DNA from 2 places in the Rhodococcus sp. H29-C3 genome. Region 1 is predicted to be linked to the other one. Evidence: predicted binding sites of a transcription regulator. Region 1 holds the regulator's gene; the other holds the start of a gene.
The links. The regulator LexA, encoded in region 1, represses DNA repair genes until DNA is damaged. The targets are predictions, from matches to a motif close to CGAACANNTGTTCG.

Region 1 (15,090 bases):
CGCTCGACGCACGGTGGACCAGGCCCATTCGCCGACCGGGTTTCGGGTCCGCGAACTCGGCCCGCCCCAGCGCACCCTTGCCCATCTCCACGGCAACAGCCGATCTCGGGACGAGTGTGACGCCGAGACCGCCTGCGACACACTGAACTACCGTGGCAAGCGAGGTTGCTCTCGTGTCTCCGGCTGCAGGAACCGCGTCGACCGACCGGCAAAGGTCCAGGGTTTGATCTCGCAGACAGTGGCCGTCGTCCAGCAACAATATCGGCAGGTCGACGAGTACGGACAGGGTCAGATCACGGCGTCCGTCGAGTTCATGACCTACGGGGACGACAAGCACGAAATCTTCTTCGTACAAGGGTATTTCGATGATGCCGGATTCTTCGGTCGGCAGCGCGACCACGGCCGCGTCGATCGCACCCGACCGTAGCGAGGCCAACAGTCGATCTGTCTGATCCTCCACGATGTGCGCGTTCACGTCCGGGAATTCGGCTCGCATCGCCGGGAGCAGGGCAGGCAGAACGTACGGCGCAACCGTGGGGATCAGTCCGAGTCGAAGTGGGCCCGCCAGTCGGCCTCCCATCCCGGATGCTTCGGATACGAATCCGGCGGCCGCATCGAGGGTTGCCCGTGCATGCTCGAGCAGATGTGTGCCGGCAGTGGTCATCAGAACTCGCCTGGTACTTCGTTCGACGAGCTGGACGCCCAGTCCCTGTTCCAGCGAGGCGAGGGCCTGCGAGAGTGTCGGCTGACTGATGTGCAGTCGCGCCGCGGCACTTCCGAAGTGACGTTGCTCGGCAACGGCGACGAAAGCACGCAGCTGTGAGAGCGTCGGTTGATAACTTCTATCAGTCATGCCTATCAGTCTAGTGCTACTAATCACCTTTACCTTTCGAGTATTTTTTGGCACACTCGTACATGTCGGAGATCGACCGTAGGAAGCACCGACAACACGCGGCGGTGCTCCACACACGACTCCGCCCATTCGCGACACCGTGCATGTACGAATCCGACGCGCACCACGAGCGCGACGCATGCGCACCACTACAGAGGAGGACCATATGGCCCTGTTGACAATTGGCGATCAGTTCCCCGCATACAACCTCACCGGCGTTATCGGCGGAGACCTGTCGAAGGTCAACGCCCAGCAGCCCGACGACTACTTCACCACCGTCACCAGCGATGACTATGCAGGCAAGTGGCGCATCGTCTTCTTCTGGCCGAAAGACTTCACCTTCGTGTGCCCGACCGAGATCGCCGCATTCGGAAAGCTGAACGAAGAGTTCGCCGACCGCGACGCCCAGGTACTCGGAGCGTCCGTCGACAACGAGTTCGTGCACTTCCAGTGGCGTGCACAGCACGAGGACCTGAAGACCCTTCCCTTCCCCATCCTTTCCGACCTCAAGCGTGAGCTCGCAACCGCTGCAGGTGTTCTCAACTCCGACGGCGTCGCAGACCGCGCGACGTTCATCGTCGATCCGAACAACGAGATTCAGTTCGTCTCCGTCACCGCAGGTTCCGTCGGCCGCAACGTCGACGAGGTTCTGCGTGTTCTCGACGCACTGCAGTCCGACGAGCTGTGCGCATGCAACTGGAAGAAGGGCGACCCCACCATCGACGCAGGCGAGCTGCTGACGGCGAGCGTCTGACATGAGCGTGGAGAATTTGAAGAAGGCCCTTCCCGAGTACGCCAAGGATCTCAAGCTCAACCTGAGTTCCATTGCGCGATCGACGGTTCTGAGTGAGCAGCAGCTATGGGGGACACTTCTCGCTACTGCTGCGGCCACGAAGTCTGCGACGACGCTGAAAGAGATCGCTGAGGAGGCTGCGGACACACTGTCCGCCGATGCCTACAACGCCGCTCTGGGTGCAGCATCCATCATGGGGATGAACAACGTCTTCTACCGCACCAAGGGCTACCTCGACGGCAAGTACGACGACCTCCGCGCAGGTCTGCGGATGAACATCATCGGCAATCCTGGCGTCGACAAGACCGATTTCGAACTGTTTTCGCTGGCAGTCTCGGCAGTCAACGGATGCAACCACTGCGTCGAGGCACACGAGAAGACCCTTCGCGACGAGGGCGTCGACCGTGAGGTCATCTTCGAGTCGATCCGCGCAGCTTCGATCGTCGCAGGCGTCGGCCAGGCCATCGAGGCCAGCCGCACGCTCGACGGTGCAACCGTCTGATAGACGAAATACACAGCGAAAGAGGCCCGCACACTCGTGTGCGGGCCTCTTTTTTCCTTCAGTTCACTCGGTGATGGTCGGCCGGATCTCGGGTACATCGACAGCGATCTCGTCGCCGAGGTGGACGCCCTCAGCGAGGGGTAACCGGTCACCGCTCCAGAATTTTCCGGGATCGAACCAATTCGCCTTCTTGTTGCCGTTCAGCAGACCCATCGACTCGTACGTCATTGCGACTACTTCTGCGCAATACGCTGTTTCCAGAGCGGCGGCATGGTGCTCACTCTTACGGAAGCTCGGCACGCGCCCCTTGAACCATCGACCCGCAAGTTTCGCAGTAGTCGGGAACGCCGTTCCGTCCATTCGAGCTATGGTGCGCAGCAATGCATCTTCCTGCTCTCGAGTGACGGCATTGTCGAGTTGTCTGAGCCAGCAACGCTGCCCGTACTTGTTCGACCACTGCATCACTGCCGCATGGAGATCATGCAGCTGCACGCCGCGCTGAAAGTTCCCGGTCCACATGTCCTGCAGCGATTTACCCAACTCGGCGTGCCACATGAGCGGAGGAAGGTCGTCGACCACGACTGCCATGCCGACGTGGTTGACCGGACTGTTGGTCAACGTCTGTATCGCACGATCAGTGGCAGAATGACCGCGGAAGATCCAGATGTCTCCGGTCCGAGTCGCATCAACCGCTGTGTTCAAATCGATCCGCGACGCAGTCATGTCGCTCAGCCTAGATCGTCTCGAAACCGCGAACTCCCCCACCAGGTATTCAGTGGAGTCGTTTGACGTTTGATTCGAAATTAATCAATATAGACATGTGTCGAATCAACCCCTCCTCGTCGACGACCTCAGCAGCGGCGTGTGCTGCTCGCCGCTGATTGCCGAGCCATTGTCCGCCGACTGGGCAGGGGATCTCGCGCGAATGTTCAAAGCGCTCGGCGATCCGGCCCGGCTTCGACTTCTGAGCCTGGTCGCAAGTCACGCCGGTGGTGAAGCGTGCGTGTGCGACATCTCTGATTCGTTCGACATATCTCAGCCGACGATCTCCCATCATCTCAAAGTGTTGCGTGAAGCTGGTTTGCTCGACTGCGAACGCCGTGGAACCTGGGTCTACTACTGGGTTATACCTGCTGCGCTGCAACAATTGTCGTCGGTCTTGGCCGCCGCCGACCCGACCACCGACGATGTTGCGCTGGTGACCGTATGAGTAGCCAGGCGAACACCTCCGATCACCCGGCCGTCGTCGGCAAGCTCTCCACTCTCGACCGGTTCCTGCCGGTATGGATCGGCGTCGCGATGGTCATCGGCTTGGCGTTGGGTCGGTTGATTCCGGGCCTGAACAACGCCCTGTCGACCATCTCGATCGACGGCGTCTCACTACCTATCGCTGTCGGTCTGCTGATCATGATGTATCCGGTCCTGGCGAAGGTCCGGTACGACCGACTGGAAACCGTCACCGGTGACAAGCGCCTGCTGGCCGGATCGTTGGTACTCAACTGGGTCCTCGGCCCGGCACTGATGTTTGCTCTCGCTTGGCTCTTCCTCCCCGACCTGCCCGAGTACCGCACCGGCCTGATCATCGTCGGTCTCGCCCGCTGCATCGCGATGGTCATCATTTGGAACGACCTCGCATGCGGCGACCGCGAAGCCGCCGCCGTCCTGGTTGCCATCAACTCGGTCTTCCAGGTATTCATGTTCGCCGTCCTCGGATGGTTCTATCTTTCCGTCCTACCGGGCTGGCTCGGCCTGGAGCAGACCACCATCGAGGCTTCCCCCTGGCAGATAGCGAAGTCGGTACTGATCTTCCTCGGCATACCGCTGATAGCGGGGTTTGCTTCTCGCTACTTGGGCGAACGCACCAAGGGCAGGGAATGGTACGAGTCGAACTTCATCCCGAAGATCGGGCCGTGGGCTCTCTACGGCCTGCTGTTCACCATCGTCATTCTCTTTGCGCTGCAGGGTGATCGGATCACTTCCCAACCGATGGACGTCGTTCGTATCGCCCTTCCACTGTTGGTCTACTTCGCGGTGATGTGGGGCGGCGGTTACGCCCTCGGGGCCGCGATGGGCCTGGGCTACGCACGCACCACCACGCTCGCCTTCACCGCGGCAGGCAACAACTTCGAACTCGCCATCGCCGTCGCGATCGCCACCTACGGCGCAACATCCGGGCAGGCATTGGCCGGGGTCGTCGGCCCGCTCATCGAAGTCCCAGTCCTCGTCGGGCTCGTCTACGTCTCACTCTCACTACGTAAACGCTTCATTTCGGCCTCGCCGACCGCGACCAAGGAGTTGTGATGTCCAGCATCCCCAGCGTGTTGTTCGCCTGCGGGGTCTGACGTCGATCGAGCTGTCAGACGGGCGCGATGTCACTGGCTTCTGCTACGCACACGAAGCGGGCGAAGCAGGCATAGACACCGCCGAGTTCGGTGGTTGGCGGGCGTACGTGGCTTCGGTAAACAGTGACTCTGCGGACCGCGCACCCTTTTTGTAAACCGAACGGCCACGCTCGGAGGCGAATCAAGCGTGCAGCTTTGGAAAAAGGGTGCGCGCTCTAAACGTCGAAGACCTCGTCGCCGAACTCCGCGATCGCTCCACCGTCCGCGATCACAGTACGGTGAAGTGATGAAGCTGTGGAAGATCCTCGGGATGGCAGGCGTCGTCGGTGTTGCCGCGACAGGCGCCCTCGTCGTGAAGTCGGAACGCAAGCGGCAGGCGTATGCCCCCGATGAGGTCCGCGATCAATTGCACAAGCGGTTTGCCGAGGCAGCTGAAACCCCGGTGCTCAACGCTGCACCCAAGCGAACCGGGGTGCAGCGCCTGAAGGACCGGTTCAGCCGAGCGCGCTGAGGATTCGACCGGCGAGCTCTTCTACCTCGTTGTCGGTCATCACGAACGACGGCGAGATCTGCATCGCACCCTGCCCTGCAGCGCGCCCGGAGACCCCGTGTTTGCGGAGCGTCGCGACGAAGGGGAGCGCTTCGGCCGGATCGACCAACTGCACTGCTGCTACTGCACCGAGTCCGCTGCGAACCTCCTGCACGCGAGGGTGTTCGGCGAGTGGCGCCAGATAGGTATGCAGCGACGTCTCGAGGCGAGCGGACTCCTGCAGCAGGTTTTCGCGCTCCATGATGTCCAGTGTTGCCATCGCTGCTGCCGCGGCACCGGCGTGCCCACCGTAGGTATATCCGTGGCGCCACCAGACGCCACCTGAGAAGAACGGCTCGGCGATGTGTGGAGCGACGAATACCGCCCCCATCGGGACGTAGCCCGAGGTGAGTCCCTTTGCCGTGGTCATCAGGTCGGGCTGCAGGTCGAAACGAGTCGAGGCGAACCAGGAACCGCCGATCCGCCCGAAGCCGGTCACTACCTCGTCCGCGACGAACAGTACGTCGTTGTCACGACAGATTTGCCGCACCTCCTGCAAGTACCCCTTCGGTGGCAGGTAGACCCCACCAGCACCGATGATGGGTTCGCAGAAGAACGCTGCGATCTTGTCGGCACCGACTTCCTCGATGAGGGCCAGCAAGCTCTTCGCATCGTCCCAAGCGACTGTGCGCGCATCCGGCATCAGCTCGCCGTAGTTCTCCCGATTCACGGCTATACCAGCCAGTGCAGTACCGGCGACATGCATTCCGTGGTAAGCCTTTTCACGTCCGACGATAAGCGTCTTCCCAGGCTTGCCCACCTCGTGCCAGTAACGCCTGGCCAATTTCGCCGCTGTGTCGATCGAGTCGGAACCACCCGAGGTGAAGAACACCTTGCTACCCGCGACGGGCGCGATCTTCCCGAGCCGCTCCGCAAGTGCCAGCGTCGTCTCCGGGACGAAATCACCGAAGTTGGAGTAGTGCGCCAGCGATCCGAGCTGGGCGGCGACGGCGTCGGCGATCTCGGTCCGGCCGTGACCGACGTTCGTGAACCACAGCCCGGCAGTTGCATCGAGATACTTGTTGCCGTCTCGGTCCCAGATGTGAGCTCCCTCGCCACGTGAGACGACGAAGGGGCCTGTTCTGGTCACTGCACCCATATCGGCGAAACCGTGCCATAGGGCGGAGGAGGTGGACTCAGGGGAAGTATCAGCCACAGAAGACATGGCTCCGAGCTTAGTCAACGAGCTGCGTCCGATTGAGCCCCGTACCGCCATCGGCTGCCGAGCCGGCCGACTGCGTTCACCGCAAGTGCCATCAAGACGAATGCGACGGTGAGTACGAGCAGACCGATCACCAACGCAACGTATCCCTGGCTGCGCGGATCGAGGAACGGATACGGATACCAGTCGACGATCGGACCGCGGATCAGACTGTAGATCCCGTATACGAAAGGAAAGACAAGCCAGATCAGCGACTGTGTCTCGGTAATCTTCCGACGCGGCGGCACCACGATCCAGTCGATCAGAATCACCACCGGCATGATTCGATGAACCACATTGTTGGTCCACGGATCAGCGACGCCGACGTCGATCCCGGCGAGAAGAACGGCGTAGATGATCCCGGTGATCACCATGTACACCGTCACACCCCCGCGGAACAACTGCCAGCGCTCCCCCTGCAGGTCCGCCACCCCGCCCACGGTAAGCACGAGGACAGTCAGAACATTGCTGAGCACGGTGAAGTAGCTGAAGTAGTTGGAGAGCGAGAACGAGCTACTGTCCAGGCCCTGTGCGACGATCCACGAGAGCGCGGCGAACGTGAGCGCAGCAAACAGAAGTCGCAATGCCCTCACGGGCACGGGTGTACCGAGTACAGCGGGCGCTTGCCGCGAGGTCGTCATAGTCGATCTTGGCACGGCCAAGAAGTGATTTCCCCACGTTTGCGTCGGGCAGTCCTGCTCTCGCGCCACCGGGCAGATACCCTGGTGGGCAGCATGTCCACATCAACATCCCCGTCTTCGAGTCTCAGACGCACCCTGACCACCCGACTTTCGTCGGTCTCCGTGCGCGACGCCCACCGCCTCCGCCGCAAGCTCGAACGTGCCCGCACCGACGATGCCCTGGCAGCGATCGAACCCGAGATCGCTCGCGCCGAGACTCTGACCGCCAACCGGCGGGCCGCGCTCCCGACGATCGAGTACCCCGAGGCGCTTCCGGTCAGCCGCCGCAAGGACGACATCGCCGCCGCCATCGAGCAACATCAGGTCGTGATCGTCGCCGGCGAAACCGGATCGGGAAAAACGACACAGATTCCCAAGATCTGTCTCGAACTGGGCCGTGGGATTCGAGGATCCATCGGCCACACCCAACCCCGTCGACTCGCTGCCAGAACAGTTGCCGAGCGCATCGCCGAGGAGGTAGGCGAGACTCTCGGACAATCAATCGGTTACAAGGTCAGATTCACCGACCAATCCTCGGACTCGACACTGGTCAAGCTGATGACCGATGGAATTCTCTTGGCCGAGATTCAACGGGACCGGATGCTTCGGCAGTACGACACACTCATCATCGACGAGGCTCACGAACGAAGCCTGAATATCGACTTCATCCTCGGCTATCTGGCTCAGCTACTCCCCCGCCGGCCCGATTTGAAGGTGATCATCACCTCCGCAACGATCGATCCGGAACGATTCGCCCAGCACTTCGCCCGGGACGGTGTACCGGCCCCAATCATCGAAGTGTCCGGCCGCACGTTCCCCGTGGAGATGCGCTATCGGCCCCTGACGGTCGACGCAGGCGAGACCATAGTCGACCGAGATCCCGTCGACGCGGCATGCGATGCCGTAGACGAACTCATGGCCGAAGGTGAAGGCGACATTCTCGTCTTCCTCTCCGGGGAACGCGAAATCCGCGATACGGCCGATGCGTTGCGCGATAGGCAACTACCCAACACCGAGGTCGTACCCCTTTACGCGCGCTTGTCCGCCGATGAGCAGCACCGAGTATTCTCCTCGCACACCGGCCGCCGCGTCGTTCTCTCGACCAACGTCGCCGAGACGTCACTGACGGTTCCCGGGATCAGATACGTCGTCGACCCCGGTACCGCGCGAATCTCGCGCTACTCGTTGCGCACCAAGGTCCAGCGACTCCCTATCGAGCCGATTTCGCAGGCATCGGCCCGTCAGCGGGCAGGTAGGTGTGGCCGTGTGGCCGACGGAATCTGCATCCGTCTGTACTCCGAAGACGACTTCGATGCACGGCCACCGTTCACCGAACCGGAGATCCTCCGCACCAACCTCGCTTCGGTAATCCTGCAAATGACCTCCCTTGGCCTGGGCAAGATCGATGCATTCCCCTTTGTCGAGCCGCCCGATCCGCGTAGCATTCGCGACGGAATCGGTTTGCTCGAAGAGTTGGGGGCGTTGAAGCCGTCCTCGAACACCGGCGAGTCCGAGCTCACACCGATCGGGCGCGAACTGGCTCAGCTTCCAGTCGATCCGCGCATGGCCCGCATGCTCGTGGAAGCGAACAAGACGGGCGCGCTCGCCGACGCTCTCGTCGTTGTTTCTGCGATGTCCATCCAGGACGTTCGCGAACGTCCAGCCGAACACCAGCAAGCAGCCGATGAGCAGCACGCGAGATTCACGGCTCCGAACTCGGACTTCCTGTCGTACACAGCACTATGGGAATACCTTCGCGACCAACGAAACGACCTGTCCTCGAATCAGTTTCGAAGAATGTGTCGAAACGAATTCCTGCACTATCTCCGTGTGCGCGAATGGCAGGATCTGCACGGTCAACTACGTCAGATCACCAGAGGTCTCGGCTGGACTGTGCCCGACGCGCCGAGCTCGCACGATTCGTTGCATCAGGCGCTCCTGGCCGGCCTCCTTTCGCACATCGGAGTCAAAGAAGGTGACAAACGCGAATTCCTCGGTGCCCGCGGAACCCACTTTGCGATATTCCCCGGGTCCGGGCTGTTCAAAAAGCCTCCACGCTGGGTGATGGCGGCGGAACTGGTCGAGACCGGACGTCTATGGGGCCGGATGGCGGCCCGAATCGAACCCGAATGGGCCGAACGACTCGCCCCACATCTAGTGAAACGAACGTACTCCGAGCCACATTGGTCCACGAAACGCCAATCTGCCATGGCGTACGAACGCGTTACCCTGTACGGACTTCCCCTCGTGACCGGCCGACCGGTCGGGTACCACAGCATCGATGCAGAAGCGTCACGCGAGCTGTTCATCAGACATGCACTGGTACAAGGCGAATGGACGACGCAGCATCCGTTCTTTCACAAGAACCGCGCACTGCTCGACGACGTCGGCGAACTCGAGAATCGGGCCCGCCGTCGCGACATCGTTGTCGACGACGATGCACTCTTCGAGTTCTACGACGCCAGAATCGGGGCGGAAGCCGTTTCCGCTCGCCACTTCGACACGTGGTGGAAGAAGACGCGACGCACGACGCCGGATCTACTCGACTTCACGGCATCGACCGTCGTCAATCCGGATGCTGCATCCGTACTCGGTGGGGAGTATCCCGATGCGTGGCGCCAGGGCGAGGTCCAGTTTCCGCTGACCTATCAGTTCGAGCCCGGTTCCGCCGCCGACGGAGTCAGCGCCCGCATCCCGATCGCCCTGCTCGCGCAGGTTCAACCGGTCGGATTCGACTGGCTGGTCCCGGGCATGCGAGCAGAACTTGTCAGCACACTGATCAAACTGCTGCCCAAGACTTTACGACGCAACGTGGTGCCCGCTCCCGATTTTGCCGTCGCCGCACTGAGGGCGATGAAGCCGAGATCGGAACCCGTTCTCACCGCGCTGGCTCGTGAACTCTCACGGTTGGGTTCATGCCGGATCGATCCGGCAGACTTTCAGGTTTCAGAGCTCCCCGACCATCTCCGGATGACCTTCGTCGCGGTAGATACCAACGGAGAGGTACTCGGATCGAACAAGGACCTGACCGCCCTCCGACAGACCCTGTCTCCGCGAGTGAACCGCGAAGTCGCCAGTGCGGTCGGCCAAGCCGAGCGGGCGGCCACACTGGCGTGGACGTCGTCCACTCTGGGGACTCTCGAGCAGACAGTCTCACGTTCCGTCGGCGGCCAACGAGTCACCGGATATCCCGCACTCGTTCCGGAAAACGGCGGCGTCGCGGTCCGCGTACTGAGCACGCCGGCCCAGCAACGAACCGCAATGCGTAACGGAACCAGAACTCTGTTGAGCGATCGCGCGCCGCGCGGCACCAAGGCACTCATCGCTGGAATTCCGACCAAGGAAAGAATCGCACTCGGACAGAATCCGTACGGCAACATCGAAGCACTGCTCGAGGACTGCCGCACGACAGCAATCGACGAGTCGATGAGTGCTCACGGCGGTCCCGTACGCTCGCCGGAAGAATTCGAAGCACTGGTCAAGTCGGTGAATGCCGAGGTAACCGAACGCACGTCTCGGGTACTCGCACTGATTCGACCGATTCTGACTGCAGCCATGGAGCTTCGAGCTGCACTCGAGCGAGCCAACGGCGACGCCGCCGATGACGTCCGCGAACAACTAGCCGGTCTGGTATTCGATGGCTTCGTATTCGAATTCGGCTCTGCCAGGCTCACGGAAATCCCCCGGTACCTCACCGCCGCCACTCGGCGACTCGGCTCACTACCCAGCAGCGCGAACCGGGACGAAACTGGTCTGAACGTACTCGATCGAGTCTACGAGGCATACGACCGACTGCTGAAGTCGCTTCCGGAAGCCAGACACCAGAGCAAACCAGTGCAGGAGATCTTCTGGATGATCGAGGAGTTGCGAATCCAACTTTTCGCACAAGGAATTCGTACGGCGTACCCGATATCGGAAAAAAGGATCACAAAAGCAATCCAGGCCATCAGCCAACAGTGACGGCCTCGCGTCGACCACATTCACGCCCGTCCAGCGCACGCGGTCGTCAGTCGACAGTGGCAGCTGACTGTCGTTGCTCGCGAAGGTCCTGAATTTCTTTCTCGAAGTCCTCGGCCGAGCTGAAAGACTTGTATACCGACGCGAACCGAAGGTACGCAACCTCGTCGAGATCGCGAAGCGGACCGAGAATGGCCAGTCCGACCTCGTTGCTCGGGATCTCGGCCGATCCGGATGCCCGAACTGCATCCTCGACCTGCTGAGCCAACAGATTCAGGGCGTCGTTGTCGACATCTCGGCCCTGGCAGGCGCGACGGACACCTCGCACCACTTTCTCGCGACTGAAGGGCTCGGTGACTCCGCTGCGCTTCACTACAGCCAGGACAGCGGTTTCCACTGTGGTGAAGCGGCGTCCGCACTCCGGGCATGATCGACGACGACGGATCGCCTGACCTTCGTCGGCCTCGCGAGAGTCCACCACGCGGGAGTCAGGGTGCTTGCAGAACGGGCAATGCATGTAAGAGCCTCCGTCGTAGCCGTCACACCATCTCGTAGGTAGCGCAAGAGGTGCAGGAACCGAGGATACTCGGACTGCTACCGGACCCAGTGCCGCGTACCTGGCTCGATCCCCGAGGAGTGCTTCGGGCACCGACCTTCGAGGTGGTGGGTCTGTGGAAGGAGGCACTGCTGCATCACTGGCCTGAGTCGGTGGCCGTGGTGAGGTCCTGCACGGTAGTACCGAAGAAACCACCTTGCTCCACGACCGCAACATCCCCCGCTGAGCCGCTGTCGAGATGTCCGGCGCGTAGATTGGCCAGCCCAACCAAGCCCAGAAGAACAATGACAGTGAGCAGCACCCCCGCGATCGTCGCGGTCCATGAAATCGTCTGACCTGACGTCTCGTCGTCGAAGCGTCGATCGGCGGAGCTCTGATCGACGAACCGGTTCCCGCCACTCTGTGGCGCGGCGGTGTGAAGATAGTGCCGACGCTCGAGTGACGCGCATGACGTGCGCGGCCGAGAAGTACGGACAGACGACGCCGAGCGTGCTGTGCGATCGAGGGTGTCGCGACCGTCTGCACTGCGACCGTCTGCACTACGACCGTCTGCGCTACGACCTGCTGCTGCGAGACTGGTGAGAGCTCTTGGGCGCTCTGTCGTGATGCTCATCGGAACCTCCACTGCGGTGTACAGATCGACCGTGACGATGCCCGCGGGTGCCGCGATATTCATCTTTGTTCGATCAGGCGTTCGATGAACGCTTGTTCGAAGTTCTATCACGCAACTCGGACAATGTCAGCAGAAGTTACGACACGGATCGAACAGATGTTTGATCGAACAGGGATTTCGGGCTAGATTCGTGTCAGAAACCACACGTCACATCCACACCACGCGTTCGGGCCACTCGAGCACTCGAGAAGGCCCGGCAGGGGAAGGCGATGCAGGAGGATGAACGAATGAAAGAAGAGACCTCGTCAGGGTCACCGAAGTCCACAGGCAAGGCAGGCGGGAAGGCACCCGGGAAGACGAAGGCTACGGCACCGAGCGCGAAGTCACGCGGAAGTGCGACCGGCGGAAAGACCGACGCGCCGGTCGCCAAGATTGCCGGAACTGCCAAGGCAACCGCAACTGCCAAGGCAACCTCGGTGCCGACGGCGAAGGCGTTCGAAGGTGAGGGCACCGACATCAATGCGGGTCTGACCGAACGTCAGCGCAAGGTTCTCGAGGTCATCAGGGCATCGGTGACCGAGCGTGGCTACCCGCCGAGTATCCGGGAGATCGGGGATGCGGTCGGGTTGACCTCTACGTCGTCGGTCGCTCATCAACTTCGAACGCTGGAGCGCAAAGGCTTCCTCCGACGTGATCCGAACCGCCCACGCGCAGTCGATGTACGCGGCCTCGACGAGGTACAGGCAGACCACGCTGCAGCCGTAGCCGACGGCTCGGCGCCTGCGGAAGATCATCTGCCGACCCCGACGTTCGTTCCGGTATTGGGACGAATCGCTGCCGGCGGTCCGATTCTTGCCGAGCAGGCAGTCGAAGACGTTTTCCCACTCCCCCGCGAACTGGTCGGCCAGGGTTCCCTGTTTCTGCTGAGAGTAGTCGGCGAGTCCATGATCGAAGCAGCAATCTGCGATGGCGACTGGGTGGTGGTTCGACAGCAGAGCGTCGCCGACAACGGCGACATCGTTGCGGCCATGATCGATGGCGAAGCCACGGTGAAGACGTTCAAGCGCACCAAGGGTGAGGTATGGCTGTTGCCGCACAACCCTTTGTTCGAGCCGATCCCGGGCAATGACGCAGCCATCCTCGGCAAGGTCGTCACGGTCATGCGCAAGCTCTGATCAGCGAGTTCGTACAGATGAAGGGCCGCAACCTCTCGTTTCAAGGTTGCGGCCCTTCATCTGTATCGGTTGGAAGGTGAGTGTTACAGATTCAGTCCTCGCCCGATGATTTCCTTCATGATCTCGGTCGTTCCGCCGTAGATCGTCTGCACCCGAGAGTCCATGTATGCCTTGGCGATCGGGTATTCCTTCATGTATCCGTATCCGCCGTGCAGTTGCAGGCAACGGTCGATGAGACGCACCTGATTCTCGGTGGTCCACCACTTGGCCATAGCGGCTTCCTGGACCGTCAGCTTGCCGTCGTTGAGCAGTTCGATGAATTTGTCGACCATGATCCGTGAGGCCGTCATCTCGGTTGCCAACTCCGCCAGCACGAATCGTGTGTTCTGGAATTTGCCGATGGACTTACCGAAGGCCTTGCGATCACGGCAGTACTGAATTGTCATTTCGAGCGCCGACTCCATGGCGGCTGCTGCGACGACCGCAATGGACAGTCGTTCCTGAGGCAGGTTCTGCATCAGGTAGATGAAGCCCATCCCCTCCTCACCGAGAAGGTTCGCGGCCGGCACGCGAACGTCGGTGAAGCTGAGCTCAGCCGTGTCCTGCGCCTTCATCCCGATCTTGTCGAGATTGCGTCCACGTTCGAAACCAGGCATGTCGCGCTCGACAACGAGCAAGCTGAATCCCTGCGCACCCTTGTCGGGGTCGGTGCAGGCTACGACGATGACGAGGTCGGCATTGATTCCGTTGGTGATGAACGTCTTCGACCCGTTGAGGACCCATTCGTCTCCATCACGAACGGCCTTGGTCTTGATTCCCTGCAGGTCGCTACCGGTACCGGGCTCGGTCATCGCGATCGCGGTGATCAACTCACCGGAACTGAATCCGGGGAGCCAACGCTGCTTCTGTTCTTCGTTCGTCAAATTGATGAGGTATGGCGCCACGACGTCGTTGTGCAGCGTGAATCCGATTCCGCTGTAGCCGCCGCGGGTAGTTTCCTCGGTGACGATGGCGTTGTAGCGGAAGTCCTTGACACCGCCACCGCCGTACTCCTCCGGCACGTCGGTGCCGAGGAATCCCTGCTTTCCAGCTTCTACCCACACCCAACGATCGACGAGATTCTGCTCTTCCCACTTGGCGTGGTTCGGCGCAACGTGTTGGTCGAGGAACTTGCGGTACGACTCGCGAAACATGTCGTGCTCGGAATCGAATATCGTGCGTTCCACTTCGGTCTCCTTCGAATTGCCAACCGACGGCACAATGGGTCACCGCCGGTGAACTGACGTCATTCGAGCCTACGGCCGAATTGATAACACGGTCGATGACCGAGCCGCGCGGAATCGGTGACCGAAGCCAGTGCTGCTATCGGCGCTGTGTGCGAGAAAGGGCGCGCAGCACGGGATAGCCGACCAAGATTCCGACCGATCCCCAGGCGATACCGCCGAGCTCCACCGACCCGACCGTCAGCGTCAGATCGCCGATGCCGGCAACGATGGCCGCAGCAACGACAACGAGGTTGACGGGATCGGTGAAATCGACCTTGCTATCTGACCAGATCCGCACACCCAGCAGGCCGATCAGTCCGTACAGAACCAGTGTCGCGCCACCGATGACTCCGTCCGGGACCGTGAACACCAACGCGCCGAACTTCGGCGAGAACGCGAGCACGACGGCCGTCACCGCGGCCACCCAGTAGGCCGCGGTCGAATACACGCGGGTCGCCGCCATCACGCCGATGTTCTCGGCGTAGGTCGTCGTGCCCGAGCCACCCGCAGCACCTGCCAGCGTCG
Region 2 (15,090 bases), on a different contig from region 1:
ATCGGGTGTGTGTGCGCGGACAGCAGAGCCGGGTCGATGTCGAGATTGTCGATCCCGGACTCTTCCCGAGCTTCCCGCAACGCGGCGTCGACCACCGTGTCGTCGGATTCTTCGCAATGACCGCCCAGCTGGATCCAACGGCCCACCCGCGGGTGCAGGGTGAGAAGTACATTGCGGCCCTCCGCGTCGAGAACCAGCGAAGATGCCGTGAGGTGCCCTGCTTCGTTGGCTCGCATGCAGGCGTCGGCATTGCTGTCGACGAAGGCGAGCATCGTGTGACGGAGCGAATCTTCGTGCCACTGGCTCGTCCGCCACTGCTCCAGCACAGTAGTGGCGGAACGACGGAGCGTGCTCGAACTCATCTCACATCTCCAGTAGTTCGTCACCCAATGGGTGTGGTTTCCGCAGATCGACAGGGCTGTCCGGATGACCGATTGCGATGGCGCCCATGGCTCTCCAGTCGGTGGGCACGCCCAACTCGCTGCGCACCAGGTCAGCAGCGAAAATCGTCGAGCCGATCCAACAGCTACCGAGTCCTCGCACTGCAAGCGCCACGAGCAGGCCTTGCACCGCGGCGCCGACCGCAACGGTGAACATGGTTTCCTCGGCTCGGTTTCGGCGCTCGTCGGGATACGTGTGTGCGCCGTCGGGTACGCAGAAGGGGATCACGATTTCGGGCGCATCGAACAAGATGTCGCCTCGTGAAGTTCTGCGCTCTATCTGCTCGTCGGTGTATCCGTCCGAGCGGAGGTCCTCACTCCACTTTTCTTTCATCTTGTTCAACAGTTGGGTGCGTAGAGCCGGGGTGCGAACCCACACGAATCGAACCGGATGGGTGTGGTGCGGTGCGGGAGCAGTCAGTGCTTCGCCGACGGCGCCGCGTATTTCCTCTGGATCCACCGATTCACCGGTGAAGGAACGAACCGAGCGGCGAACGAGAAGCGCCTCCCGCCGCCCCCTGTCGATCGACTCGTTGGTACCGAGCCAGAAGAGGTCTTCCTCTCCGCTGCGCACCAAATCCCTTGCGCCGGTGCCATTGTCGATCGGCTTCAGGCCACGTACGACGGCAACCGGAACGGCGCCGAGCTTTCCCTTGACCAGATCGCCTGCAGCAGCGATCTCGTCGGCGACAGCGACTTCGGTCACGATCAACTCGTTACCCTGGCCGTCCTCGGCGCCGGCATAGCCATGGATCACGGCGAGACCGGCCGAGCCGATCGCGGCATCGATCTGTCCGATTCGCCACGCGCGCCCCATGGTGTCGGTGATGACGACGCCGACGTCGACACCGAGCGATGACGCCAGGGCCGCTCGTATGGCGGCAGCGCTTGCATCCGGATCTCGCGGGAGCAGTGCCAATTCGGCCCGATCGACGTTGGATCCATCGATTCCAGAGGCGGCCTGCACTATGCCGAGTCGATTCTCGGTGATCAGTGTTCGACCTTTGCGAGCAACGATCCGAACTGCTTCCTGCTCGACCAGCAGTCTTCGCGCGGCATCTCGTTCTTCTGGATCCAGTGGTGCGTCGACCAGTCGACCTTCGGCCTTGGACACGATCTTGCTGGTGACCACTAATATGTCGTCGTTGCGGATCCACGGTGCGCACGCGGCTATCGAGGACGCAACATCGTCGCCCGGCCGAAACTCCGGTAACCCGGTCACCGGGATGATCTCGATGCTGCCGCCAGGCGCATGGTCGGTCGGAATCGGCTCGGTCACAGCTCGAGTCCAGCCGAACGAAGTGCCGCTGCGGCCATCAGAGCGGTCGTTTCGGGGTCGGTCATCAGTAACGGCACGCTGTGTACATCAACGCCGGGAATGGTGGCCTGATCGGTCGAATGGATCAACCATGCGTCGAGGATTCCGGTGTCCGATCGTGCGCCGTAGTGACGGCCGACGGCCTCGGCGGACGTCTCGACACCGATGACGGTCAGACATTCGTCTGCCATCCCGCGCAACGGCTTTCCGTCCACTACCGGCGACAGACCGACAACCTTGGCCGACGTCGTACGTAGTGCACTGCGGATTCCGGGGACAGCGAGGATCGCGCCGACGCTCACCACCGGATTGGATGGAGCCAGGATCACGGCGTCGGCGTCGGCGAGGGCATCGAGGACCCCGGGTGCCGGAGTTGCTTGTTCGGCACCGATATTGGCGAAACTGTGTGTTGGAATCTGTGCTCGGTAGCGAACCCACCACTCCTGAAAGTGGATTGCTCGCTGAGTGTCCCCGTCCTTTTCGTCCGGGTCGGTGACGACGACGTGTGTCTCGCTCCGGTCGTCGGTCACCGGTAGCAGTCGCACGCCTGGCTTCCATCGGTTGCACAAGGCTTCGGTCACCGCCGAGAGTGGATATCCGGTCCTGAGCATCCGACTCCGGATGAGATGTGTGGCTATGTCTCTGTCGCCGAGCCCGAACCAATCCGGGTCGGCCCCGTACGCGGCGAGTTCGTCACGCGCGTGCCAAGTCTCCGCGATGCGTCCCCAACCACGCTCGGTATCGATGCCGTCGCCCAGGGTGTACATACATGTGTCGAGGTCGGGGCAGATGCGTAAACCGTGCATCCACACGTCGTCTCCGACATTGACGATCGCAGTAATCTCGTCGTCGTCCCCGAGCAGTGTTTTGAGGCCCTGAAGGAACCGGGCTCCGCCGACTCCACCGACCAAGACAGTCACTTTCACAGATTCAGAGCCTAGGCGCTCGGTCGAACCGACCGGTCGGCGCCCGCCATCTCGGCGGCGCTGGGACGGTGAAATCCGGACTCACTCCCGGTTTCGGTGCGTTTTTCGGGGCGCGACACGCCGATGACGGGCGATTATTCGGGGAGAGGGCTGATTCCGACCTGGAGATGGTATTGCAATATCCCGTATCGGCTTGACCGCAACCTACTTCGGCGTGTCTAATCACATTTATGTCATTACCCGGTCGTCAGGCGAGTTCGCTTGGAGTGACCCTTGATTCGAACACTCGTTCCCATGTGACGTCAAGTATGCCGGAGCATGTGTTGGAAGTCGATGGTTGGGGTATGGCTACGAATATCGGCGCGGGGCAAGGTGTTCGGAACCGACCGGAAATTTCTGCGCTATCGAATGGTGAGGAGGCGGAAGCGATGTACGACCAGTACGTGGCACGTGAACAGCGGGACGAACCCCAGGCTCACCTCAGCGTAGTCAGCGACGCGTCGCAGACCGATTCCCGAGTACGCGCGGCACGAGGCGACTACGGGAACCGTATGAACGACAAGACTTTTGCGACACATGTAGATAGCGGCCGCTCGGATGCATTCGCTGTCGGTGTAGCTGCAGCGGACGAGGACCTCGGCCGCGATTCTGTGGTGCAGGGGTCGGTAGATTCCGACGATCGGGCCGATTCCGATTCAGGTTCAATGGTTTCCAGCGCTTGCGGTGCCGATCGCGATTCCGTGGCGCTTGTCTCCGCGGACGTGGATTTCGAGGATGAAGACGACTCGGTGGGGGAGGGAACGGCTCTGCCAGTTCGTGTTCCGGAAAAGCCGTTCCTGAGCGCAGTCGCCGGATTCGATCGAATGTTCGAGGAGATCGAAGATCAGTGGCAAGAGCGTGCGCTGTGCGCGCAGACCGATCCTGAGGCATTTTTTCCCGAGAAGGGTGGATCGACTCGGGAAGCAAAACGTATCTGCCTCGGTTGCGATGTCAAGGGCGAATGCCTCGAGTACGCGCTTGCCAAGGATGAGCGTTTCGGAATCTGGGGAGGACTGTCGGAGCGGGAGCGTCGTCGGCTCAAGCGGGGTATCGGCTAGATCGAAATTCGTGCCGAATCCTTCGGCTAACGTTCCTCTTCCATACCCGGGTCGATGATGTCGGGGTCGACCCCTAGGTAGGTCGCAACCTGTTCGACAAGTACCTCGTAGAGAAGATCCTCCAGATCCTCCGGGTGCTTGGCTCTTCGCTCCAGCGGGCGCCTGAACAATACGATCCGTGCGCGTGTCGAATCACCGCGCTTGTCGATGCCGGCCGGTACCAATCTGGACAACGGAACGGGCCCCTCTGCTACCACTTCGGGAGGCCACGTGACCGATTCGGGATCTATGGCCCTGATTTTGGGTACTTCGTCGACCGCGATGTCCAGCCTCTCCAACCGCTCGTGCCACTTGTGGTCGATGCGAGCAAATGCCTCCAGCACCACGCGGTCGAATTTGTCTGCTCGCGATCGGTGCCCCGGGACGTTCGAGGGAAGCACCGGGCCGCGAACTCCGCGGCCGCGCCGGTCCGCAGATCGGGAGGTCGGTTGTCGTCCGGAGCCAGTTCGAGCCATGCCCAAGGTTATCGTCCGACCCTTCGCGGTGTGTCGGGCGGCGTGCAGTCTGAACCGAGGGATAGTCTCTTGCTCGTGAGATCACTGCGTGGATGCTGCCGGCCCGGGTGTAGTCGTTCGGCCGTCGCGACGCTCACGTATGTCTACTCGGACTCGACTGCCGTAGTGGGACCGCTTGCCACCGTCGCCGAACCCCACTCATGGGACCTGTGTGAAGTACACGCTGTGACCACCACTGCCCCCAAGGGCTGGGAAATGGTTCGCTACGAGGGTGGCTTCACCACGACGACGCCCGACGAGGACGACTTGACGGCGCTGGCCGAAGCCGTTCGCGAAGCAGGCCGCGGCGATCGTGTCCGACGCGAGGATACCGAGTCGGTGGACCGAGTTCGAGAACGGGACATCCGCGCTGACGTAGTCGGAGATCGTCGGACGTCTGTGCCGGCACGGACCGGCCGACGGGGTCACCTGCGGGTGCTTCCGGATCCCACTTCCTGACTTGTTGGTGAATCCCCGCGTTCTACCCGGCTGTTCGGCCTTTTGTTCCGTTCGCTGTTCCGTCGTCGTACGCGGCGATTGTTTCGTTCCGTCCGGTCGCATGGGGTCGGTCACAACTGGTCGGTTTTCTCGCGCTCCTCGCATCGAGTTGTGACAGATTCGACTCGAGAAGACGATGTCCGAAGGGCAAGGGCTTGGCCACAGTGCCTCGCTTCTACCGCTCACCCCACCGAAATTCCGAGGAGTCGTTCGTGGCACGAACTGCCGAGTCCGTCAATGCAGTCATCAAGGCCTATGACGTACGAGGGTTGGTGGGCGAGCAGATCGACGCAGACTTCGTGCGAGACGTCGGCGCATCGTTCGCGCGATTGGTCCGAGAGAAGTCCGTCTCCCAGGTCGTGGTCGGACACGACATGCGCGCATCGTCACCGGAGTTGTCACGGGCATTCGCGGACGGAGTGACCTCACAGGGCCTCGACGTCGTCCACATAGGTCTTGCCTCGACCGATCAGCTCTACTTCGCATCAGGTGTCCTGGATTGCCCTGGTGCCATGTTCACCGCAAGCCACAATCCTGCGGAGTACAACGGCATCAAGCTGTGCCGCGCGGGAGCCAAGCCGGTAGGACAGGACACCGGACTCGGCACGATCAAGGCAGAGCTGGTCGACGGTGTTCCGCAATACGATGGGACACCTGGAACCACATCGGATCGTGATGTTCTGGTCGAGTACGCCACTTTCGTGCGTGAGCTCGCCGATCTGTCTCAGATATCAGGTGTCAAGATCGCAGTCGACGCCGGAAACGGGATGGGCGGGCATACCGTGCCTGCTGTGTTCGATTCGCTGCCGGTCACCATCTACCCCCTCTATTTCGAGCTCGACGGAACCTTCCCCAATCACGAGGCCAACCCGCTCGACCCGAAGAATCTCGTCGACTTGCAGAAGTTCGTGCGCGAAACCGGTGCCGATATCGGATTGGCATTCGACGGCGACGCGGATCGGTGCTTCGTCGTCGACGAACTCGGTAATCCCGTCTCTCCTTCGGCCGTGACCGGGCTGGTAGCCGAGCGCGAGCTCGCCAAAGAACCCGGCGCGTCGGTGATTTTCAATCTGATCACCTCCCATTCGGTTCCGGAGTTGGTGACAAGACTCGGTGGTACACCAGTGCGAACCAGGGTCGGCCATTCGTTCATCAAGCAGCAGATGGCAGAGACCGGTGCTGTTTTCGGCGGTGAGCACTCCGCCCACTACTACTTCCGCGATTTCTGGGGTGCGGACTCGGGGATGCTCGCGGCGCTGCATGTCCTGGCAGCTCTCGGCGCTACAGACCGACCGCTCTCGGAGTTGATGAAGTCATACGAGTCGTATTCTGCGTCCGGGGAGATCAACTCGACGGTCGATGATGCTGCCGAGCGCACGAGCGCAGTGCTCGTGGCCTTCGCGGACCGTACGGTATCGGTCGACCGGTTGGACGGTGTCACCATCGACCTCGCAGACGGTGCCTGGTTCAATCTCCGGGCATCGAATACCGAACCGCTGTTGCGCCTGAACGTCGAGGCCCGCACCAGCGAAGATGTCGACGCTTTGACCTCCGAGATATTGGGCATTGTGCGAGGACAACTGGAATAGTGGACTACGAGACGCTCGCACTCACGAATGCACTCGGTCGGTGAGTGGACGTCGGTAAGGAAAGGACGGTGCAGACAGCCATGACAGCTCCGTCGTCTCTGCTGAATTTGGATGACACTGCCGCACTTGCCGCCGCCGATACCGACGGGGCCCTGCGCAGCGCCGCATTGGCAGGCGCGCAGGTCCGTGCGACCTATGCAGCCGTCGAGGAGTCCGTATCCGAACGGCTGGGCGATCTTCGTCCTCGCAGCGTTGTCTTCGTCGCGGGTCAAGGTCGCGCGGGTCGGGCCGCATCCATGCTCATCGCCGCGATCGGTGCACGCATCGGTTTTCCACTTGTGCACGCCGCGACGACGCCGCTGTGGGTCGGTCCGCTCGACGTAGTTGTGATCTCCGGCGACGACGCCGGTGATCCACGGCTCGCAGAATCTACATCCGCAGCCGTTCGCCGGGGCGCCGAAACTGTTCTCGTCACCCCGGACGAGGGACCGCTGCGCTCTGCTGCGGCAGGCCGCGCTGTGTTCCTTCCCCCGAGGGTCGCTGTGCGCGAGCACAACACGTTGATGCGTTATCTGGCTGCTGGAACGGCGGTTCTCGCTGCTGTGTCCGATGGCGCCTATCGATCTTTGCTCCCCGATCTGTCCGAAGTCGCAGATCTTCTCGACGCCGAGGCGGCTCGAAACCATCCGTCGCACGAGGTTTTTCGGAACCCGGCGAAGTCGCTTGCCGCTCAGATCTCGGGCAGCAGGGTTGTGCTGTCCGGTTCGGCAGCCGTCGACGTCGAATTGGCCCGACACGGTAGTGAGGTTTTGCTGCGCGCTGCCGGCGTCGTGGCGGGGGCGAGTGAACTCTCCGATGTCATCGCCGCCGTCGTGTCCTCCGGTCGCACGAACGGTGCAGCACCCGTCGAATACGATGCCTTCTTCCACGACGAGGAGTTCGACGGGCCCCGGCCCGAACAGGCGATTCGAGTAGTGGTCTTGGCATCCGATTCTTCCGCCGCGTCGGCCGAACGTCGGACGGCTGCGCTACCGGACTCCGTTGTGATCACGGCGGGCTTACCCGAGTCCGATCGGGGGAGCATCGATTTCGGATCGTTTTCGGAGTCTGTGGACGGCGCCGGAGGTTACCGGCGAGAAGCTCGGGGCGGTGCAGGAAACAACACGCACTCTGCCGGTGAAATAGGGGCAACGGCAGTATTGGCGACGCGGCTGGAAATGGCTGCCGCGTATCTACATTTGATGGGCGGTAAATAGTGCAACCACTGCTCGGTGCAGTCAGGTCGTATGCGTGGGGATCGAGAACTGTTCTTGCAGCTTTGCAAGGCCGGCCGGTTCCGTCCGAACATCCGGAAGCCGAAATCTGGCTCGGGGCGCACCCGGCAGATCCAGCAATGATCGCCGACGGCACCTCGACGAGGTCGCTGCTCAGCGTCATCGATGAGAACCCGGCTTTCGAGCTTGGAGCCGATACGTCCGCGACGTACCAGGGAAGGCTGCCCTTTCTGTTGAAATTGCTGGCCGCCGACGAGCCGCTGTCGCTGCAGGCCCATCCGAGCGCGACCCAAGCCGCCGAGGGATTCGCGCGCGAAGAGTCAGCACGGATTCCGATCGATTCGTCATTGCGGAACTACCGCGATGCGAGCCACAAACCCGAGCTGATCGTTGCGTTGACCGAGTTTCACGCACTTGCCGGATTCAGGTGCCCGCGGCGAACGGTCGAGTTCATCGACGCGCTGAACGTGGACGCTTTGTCCGGGTACCGATCACTTTTGGCCGATCAGCCTGACGATGCAGGATTGCGGACAGTATTCACCTCCTGGATCACCTTGCCCGGACCTGCCCTCGATGCATTGTTGCCGCTGGTCGCCGACGGGTGCATCGAGTATCTCTCGACTCGTGCGCAGTCCGACGGGGGCGAATTCGTCGCGGAGGCAAGAACACTTCTCGAACTCGGCGAGTCCTATCCGGGTGATGCGGGAGTGCTGGCGGCGTTGCTACTCAACCGAGTTACGTTGACCCCCGGCCAAGGTATTTTTCTCGACGCGGGCAATCTGCACGCCTACCTGACCGGTACCGGTGTGGAGATCATGGCGAACTCCGACAATGTGTTGCGCGGCGGACTGACCACCAAGCATGTGGATGTGCCAGAACTGCTCCGGATACTGGATTTTCGGCCGGCGGAGGTGAGGATCCTCGAAGCGAAGCCCGACATGACAGACACCGTCGCCGGGTACGAGACGCCGGCGCCGGAGTTCGCGCTGAGCCGTGCCCTCGTGTCGGACGGGTCTTCGGTGAAGTCGGACAGCGACGGGCCGTCGATCGTGCTGTGCACCAAGGGGCGGGTCGTTGTGGACGACGGTGACCGCGAGTTGGTGCTCGAGCAAGGATCGGCTGTGTGGATATCTGCGGCGGATCCAGCGTTCACCGCCGCGGCGCGATGGGGAGACGCCGAGATATTTGTCGCAACCGTCGGGTAGCCTTTCGCCCGATACTGGAACCGTCCGCGTCAGAGCTCCATTCCCTTAGGGTGTTACCACAGGGGCTCCAAGGGGCGTGTGAACAAGTCGCAAGCCCGATACCGTCAGTGACCCGATCTCGACAGGTGGAACACACGCGATGACCGAAGATCGGCCGAAGAAGAGTCCGCGAACGACAGGGCTGTTCAGGACCAAGTCCGTAGAGCAGTCCATGAAGGACACGGACGAGCCGGACACCAAACTTCGGAAGGATCTCACTTCGTGGGACCTCACCGTGTTCGGCGTGGCTGTCGTCATCGGGGCAGGAATCTTCACGCTCACCGCGCGCACCGCAGGAAACGTTGCCGGTCCCTCGGTGTCGTTGGCATTTCTTCTCGCTGCAGTCGCGTGTGGGCTGGCCGCTCTCTGTTATGCCGAGTTCGCCTCGACCGTCCCGGTGGCGGGAAGCGCGTACACCTTTTCGTACGCGACCTTCGGCGAGTTCGTAGCATGGATCATCGGGTGGGACCTCATCCTCGAGTTCGCGCTGGCGTCGTCGGTGGTAGCGAAGGGGTGGTCGCTGTATCTCGGTGAGGTCATCGGGTCGGCATCGCCGATCGTGAAGATCGGTTCGCTCGACTTCGACTGGGGTGCGTTGGTTATCGTTCTCATCATCACGGTCCTACTTGTCAGCGGTACCAAGTTGTCGTCTCGGGTGTCGTTGGTGGTCACCGCGATCAAGGTCGCTGTCGTGTTGCTCGTGGTCGTTGTCGGGGCGTTCTACATCAAATCGGAGAACTACTCTCCCTACATTCCTCCCTCCCAGGGTGGCTCCACCGAAGAGGGCATTCACCAGTCGCTGTTGTCCTTCGTCACGGGCGCGGGAAGTAGCACCTTCGGGTGGTACGGGTTGCTGGCCGCTGCCAGCCTCGTCTTCTTTGCCTTCATCGGGTTCGACGTGGTCGCCACGACAGCGGAGGAAACCAAAAACCCACAGAAGGCTTTGCCTCGTGGAATTCTCGGGTCCCTTGCCATCGTGACGGTCCTCTACGTCGCGGTAACGCTCGTGCTGACCGGGATGGTGAACTACACCGAACTCGCTGGTGACGACTCCACTCTGGCGACGGCATTCGAACTCAACGGCCTCGATTGGGCGAAGAACATTATTTCGTTCGGCGCACTGGCCGGATTGACGACGGTAGTCATGGTCTTGATGCTCGGGCAGACGCGAGTGCTGTTCGCCATGTCGCGTGACGGTCTCGTCCCACATTCGTTGGCACATACGGGCTCGAGGGGTACCCCGGTAAGAATTACGCTGCTCGTCGGCGGCGTGGTCTCGGTTCTCGCCGCATTCTTTCCGATCGGCACCCTCGAAGAGATGGTGAACATCGGCACACTGTTCGCCTTCGTCCTCGTGTCGATCGGCGTGGTGGTACTCCGGCGGACGCGTCCGGACCTTCCCCGCGGATTCAAGGTTCCCCTGATGCCATTGATTCCGATTCTGGCGGTGGCCTCGTGCGTGTGGCTGATGGTCAATCTCTCGGTCGAGACGTGGATCAGGTTCGTCGTATGGATGGCGATCGGCGTCGTAATCTACTTCGCCTACAGCCGGAAGAACGCAGACGAGACGATCCGGGCGCGCGAAGCGGCCAACGAACGCGACTCGACATAGCCCGCCAGAGCGCTCAGAGCTCATTTACGGGGCAGTAGGAATGTTATAGGCTGCTCGAGCCAACTTCGGGTCGAGTTTTAGGGGTGTGGGTTGAGTCAGGCCGACCGTAACTGCGCGGTTGTCGACGGAGTCTCCGTCGGTAGCGTCCCTCCCCGCGTAGCCCTACGTCCCGAGCGCGACGCATCGCGTGCGTCCATGCCGGCGAGCGAGGTACCGTCGATCACCGCCGCGCAGCCTGTAACAGCTGAAAACCGGCGAGGCTACAAGCGGTATTTATGGCTGCTCGGTCTACTTGCGCCCGCTTCGGCTTTGTTGCCTTCGCAGTTGGTCCTGTGGACCGGCATGCCGATATTTTGGTGGAGCGGCTTGATGGTCTTCTTCGTCATCATTCCGGTCCTCGACAAGGTGGCCGGTGAGGACGGTGACAATCCGTCCGACACCGATGTGTCGTCGATGCAGGAAGACAAGTTCTATCGATGGTGCACCTATGCCTTTTTGCCCATTCAATTTTTCACGTTACTGGTCGCGTGCTGGATGTGGTCTTTTGGAGATTTGACGATCATCGACAGGATCGGTCTGGCTGCCACGGTCGGCCTCGTCGCCGGAACTGGGATCAATGCGGCGCACGAGTTGGGCCACCGGGTCGAAAGGCACGAACGTTGGCTTGCCAAAGTTGCCTTGACGCAGACCTTCTACGGACATTTTTACGTCGAGCACAACCGCGGACATCACGTCAAAGTGGCAACTCCCGATGATCCTGCCAGTTCACGGCTAGGGGAGAATCTGTGGACGTTCCTGCCTCGCACTGTGGTTCTGGGGTTGATATCGGCGTGGCATCTGGAAACGCAGAGGTTGGCTCGCGAGAGCATCCGACCTTGGAGTATCCGTAACAACCTTCTGCACTCATGGTTGATGAGTGCAGTGCTGTTCGCGCTGCTGGCGCTGGCGTTCGGGCCCGCAATTCTGCCGTACCTCGTGCTGCAGGCCGTCGTAGGTTTCTTGTTGTTGGAAACAGTCAACTATGTCGAGCACTATGGATTGCTTCGGGAAAAGAACGCTCGGGGGCGTTACGTCAGGTGCTCGTCACGGCACAGCTGGAACAGCGACCGATTGTGCACGAACATATTTCTCTATCACCTGCAGCGGCACAGTGATCATCATGCCAATCCGTCCAAGCGTTATCAGGTCCTTCGTACCTGCGACGAGGCGCCGCAGTTGCCGGCCGGATACGCAACGATGGTGATGATGGCCGCGTTCCCACCACTGTGGCGTCGGGTCATGGACCCGCGGGTCATTGCCCACTACGGCGGCGATGTGAGCCGAGCGAACATCCTTCCCCGTAAGCGCGAGAAGATTCTTCGGGCATACGCAGCGCCCGGATGCGTGCAGGCTCGGATGACCAAATGTAGGTAGCGCGAACCCTCGGCGCGTCGACCCGATAGCCTCAATGAGAACTTCACGCAATCAGGAGAGGCAAGATGACCACCTCAGTAACGCCGGATGATCGTTCGGCCACAGGATCGGCACTCACCGCGGACAACCTCGGTGGAATCGACTTCAAGGTCGCAGACCTGTCTCTGGCGGAGTTCGGCCGTAAGGAGATCCGCCTCGCCGAGCACGAAATGCCCGGTCTGATCGCACTCCGTCGCGAATACTCCGAAGTGTTGCCGCTCGCGGGCGCTCGGGTATCGGGATCGCTCCACATGACCGTGCAGACTGCCGTTCTGATCGAAACTCTGGTCGCCCTCGGCGCCGAGGTTCGCTGGGCGTCGTGCAACATCTTCTCTACCCAGGATCATGCGGCCGCGGCCGTTGTGGTCGGACCCCACGGAAGTGTCGAGGAGCCCAAGGGCGTTTCGGTCTTCGCGTGGAAGGGCGAGACCCTCGAGGACTACTGGTGGGCCGCTGAGCAGATGCTGACGTGGCCTGAAGCCGCTGACGGAACCCCACAGCCCCCCAACATGATTCTCGACGACGGCGGCGACGCGACGATGCTCGTGCTTCGTGGCGCTCAGTTCGAGAAGGCAGGCGTCGTTCCGCCCACCGACGAAGATCAGGATTCGGACGAGTACCAGGTGTTCCTCGGCCTGTTGCGCCGCTCGCTCGAAGAGTCGAAGACCAAGTGGAGCGAGATCGCAGCATCGGTCAAGGGCGTCACGGAAGAGACGACCACCGGAGTGCTGAGGCTCTACCAGTTCGCTGCCGCCGGCGAATTGACCTTCCCGGCGATCAACGTCAACGACTCGGTCACCAAGAGCAAATTCGACAACAAGTACGGCACTCGTCACTCGTTGATCGACGGAATCAACCGTGGTACCGACGTCCTCATCGGCGGTAAAGCGGTTCTGGTCTGTGGCTACGGCGACGTCGGTAAGGGCTGCGCCGAGGCATTGAAGGGCCAGGGTGCTCGCGTCACGGTCACCGAAGCCGATCCGATCAATGCACTCCAGGCGCTCATGGACGGGTTCGACGTGCGCACCGTCGAGGAGTTCATCGAGAAGGCCGACATCGTGATCACCTCCACGGGCAATCTCGGCATCATCACCTTCGCGCACATGCAGCGGATGAAGCACCAGGCAATTTTGGGCAACATCGGCCACTTCGACAACGAGATCGACATGGCCGGTCTCGAGCGCGCGAAGGACGTTACGCGGATCAACATCAAGCCGCAGGTCGACGAGTTCCAGTTCGCTGATGGCCATTCGATCATCGTGCTGTCGGAAGGCCGATTGCTGAACCTCGGCAACGCAACGGGTCATCCGTCGTTCGTGATGAGCAACAGTTTCTCCAACCAGGTCATCGCGCAGATCGAACTGTGGACCAAGCCGAGCGAGTACGACAACGAGGTGTACCGCCTGCCGAAGCACCTCGACGAGAAGGTTGCTCGCATCCACGTAGAGGCACTCGGTGGCACGATCACCAAGCTCACCAAGGAGCAGGCCGAATACATCAATGTCGACGTCGAGGGCCCGTACAAGCCCGAGCATTACCGCTACTGATCCGGACGCGGTAGCCGTGGGAAAATTGCTGGTGATCGAGGGAGTCGACGGGGCGGGCAAGAACACCCTGGCCCGCCGGCTCGTCTCGGCATGGGAGCGCGAGGGCCTCGAGGTCGCTCGCGTCGGGTTCCCGCGGTACGGATCGTCGGTTCATGCCGATCTCGCTGCCGAGGCGTTGCGCGGTGAGCACGGCGATACCGCGGAGAGTGTGCACGCGATGGCTTTGCTGTTCGCCCTGGATCGACGGGATGCGGCAGAGATGATCCGAAAGCTGCTCTTGCGCAACGATATCGTTCTGTTGGACCGATATGTCGCCTCGAATGCCGCATATACTGCTGCGCGGCTCGAAGAGCAGGCCGACGGTGCTGGGGTCGAATGGATTCGAGCTCTCGAATTCGAACGATTCGGGGTGCCGATTCCTGATGTGCAGATCCTGTTGGACGTCCCCGTCGAGCTCGCCGCCGAACGTGCTCAGGCACGTGAGAAAGAGGATTCGACTCGCGTCAGAGACTCCTACGAGCGTGACTCCTCGCTTCAAAGCAGGACTTCAGCAGCCTATTGCGGGTTGGCCGCCGCGAACTGGGTGTCACCGTGGGAGGTGATCGGCGGGGACGTCGACCCGACCCAACTCGCCGCGCACCTGGTCAATGAGACATCTGACGGCATGAAAGTGACACCATAGGAACATGAAGCCCCGGATTCTTGTAGTCGACGACGATTCGGCTCTGGCCGAAATGCTCACCATCGTCCTTCGTGGCGAGGGTTTCGAGCCTTTCGTCGTCGGTGACGGCACTCAAGCTCTTGCCGCGGTTCGCGAGAACCGACCCGATCTGGTGTTGCTGGATTTGATGCTTCCAGGTATGAACGGCATCGACGTGTGCCGAGTTCTACGTGCAGATTCGGGAGTGCCGATCGTGATGTTGACGGCAAAGACCGACACGGTCGACGTCGTTCTCGGGCTCGAATCCGGCGCAGACGACTACATCATGAAGCCGTTCAAGCCGAAGGAACTGGTCGCTCGTGTTCGGGCGCGATTGCGCCGCACCGAGGACGAGCCGGCCGAATTGTTGTCCATTGCCGACATCGTGATCGACGTCCCTGCCCACAAGGTGAGCAGGGGGGACGAGCTCGTGTCCTTGACCCCACTCGAGTTCGATCTTCTGGTGGCGCTTGCTCGCAAACCGCGGCAGGTATTCACTCGTGAGGTGCTTCTGGAACAGGTGTGGGGTTACCGCCATGCCGCTGACACACGTCTGGTCAATGTTCACGTTCAGCGCCTGCGTGCGAAGGTCGAGAAGGACGCCGAGAACCCAGAAGTCGTTCTGACCGTGAGAGGGGTCGGCTACAAGGCCGGACCGCCGTGATCCGTTTTTCCCACTCTCGGCGGCGAATCAACGGAACGTTCTCGCCGCTGTTGCGCTGGTTGCGTTCGCTCAGTACTGCGCTCGGTCATGCGTGGCGGCGTTCGCTTCAGCTGCGCGTGGTGGTCTCGACTCTGACGTTGTCGCTGGTCGTCATCACCATTCTCGGGGTCGTTCT

Region 2: cofD (2-phospho-L-lactate transferase) is a predicted target of LexA. The motif match lies at 2,964-2,977, and genes of this name have one in related genera.

Annotation. Positions count from the first base shown of each region.
Region 1 is NZ_JASITC010000005.1:323,830-338,919, reverse strand. Features, by position in the region: gene QMK32_RS14615 (hydrogen peroxide-inducible genes activator) at 1-853, opposite strand, end outside; gene QMK32_RS14610 (peroxiredoxin) at 1,059-1,646, shown strand; gene ahpD (alkylhydroperoxidase, AhpD family) at 1,648-2,187, shown strand; gene QMK32_RS14600 (hypothetical protein) at 2,251-2,910, opposite strand; gene QMK32_RS14595 (ArsR/SmtB family transcription factor) at 3,008-3,397, shown strand; gene arsB (ACR3 family arsenite efflux transporter) at 3,394-4,488, shown strand; gene QMK32_RS25380 (allophanate hydrolase-related protein) at 4,517-4,684, shown strand; gene QMK32_RS14585 (hypothetical protein) at 4,816-5,040, shown strand; gene QMK32_RS14580 (aminotransferase family protein) at 5,024-6,283, opposite strand; gene QMK32_RS14575 (Pr6Pr family membrane protein) at 6,298-6,960, opposite strand; gene hrpA (ATP-dependent RNA helicase HrpA) at 7,054-10,959, shown strand; gene nrdR (transcriptional regulator NrdR) at 11,006-11,473, opposite strand; gene QMK32_RS14560 (hypothetical protein) at 11,649-12,188, opposite strand; gene lexA (transcriptional repressor LexA) at 12,602-13,300, shown strand; gene QMK32_RS14550 (acyl-CoA dehydrogenase family protein) at 13,384-14,526, opposite strand; gene QMK32_RS14545 (uracil-xanthine permease family protein) at 14,663-15,090, opposite strand, start outside.
Region 2 is NZ_JASITC010000006.1:45,649-60,738, reverse strand. Features, by position in the region: gene QMK32_RS15465 (NUDIX hydrolase) at 1-362, opposite strand, end outside; gene QMK32_RS15460 (coenzyme F420-0:L-glutamate ligase) at 364-1,719, opposite strand; gene cofD (2-phospho-L-lactate transferase) at 1,716-2,684, opposite strand; gene QMK32_RS15450 (WhiB family transcriptional regulator) at 3,548-3,781, shown strand; gene QMK32_RS15445 (metallopeptidase family protein) at 3,808-4,296, opposite strand; gene QMK32_RS15440 (DUF3499 domain-containing protein) at 4,372-4,794, shown strand; gene QMK32_RS15435 (phosphomannomutase/phosphoglucomutase) at 5,046-6,422, shown strand; gene QMK32_RS15430 (tobH protein) at 6,503-7,678, shown strand; gene manA (mannose-6-phosphate isomerase, class I) at 7,678-8,901, shown strand; gene QMK32_RS15420 (amino acid permease) at 9,041-10,552, shown strand; gene QMK32_RS15415 (alkane 1-monooxygenase) at 10,748-11,965, shown strand; gene ahcY (adenosylhomocysteinase) at 12,031-13,551, shown strand; gene QMK32_RS15405 (dTMP kinase) at 13,568-14,233, shown strand; gene mtrA (MtrAB system response regulator MtrA) at 14,238-14,915, shown strand; gene mtrB (MtrAB system histidine kinase MtrB) at 14,912-15,090, shown strand, end outside.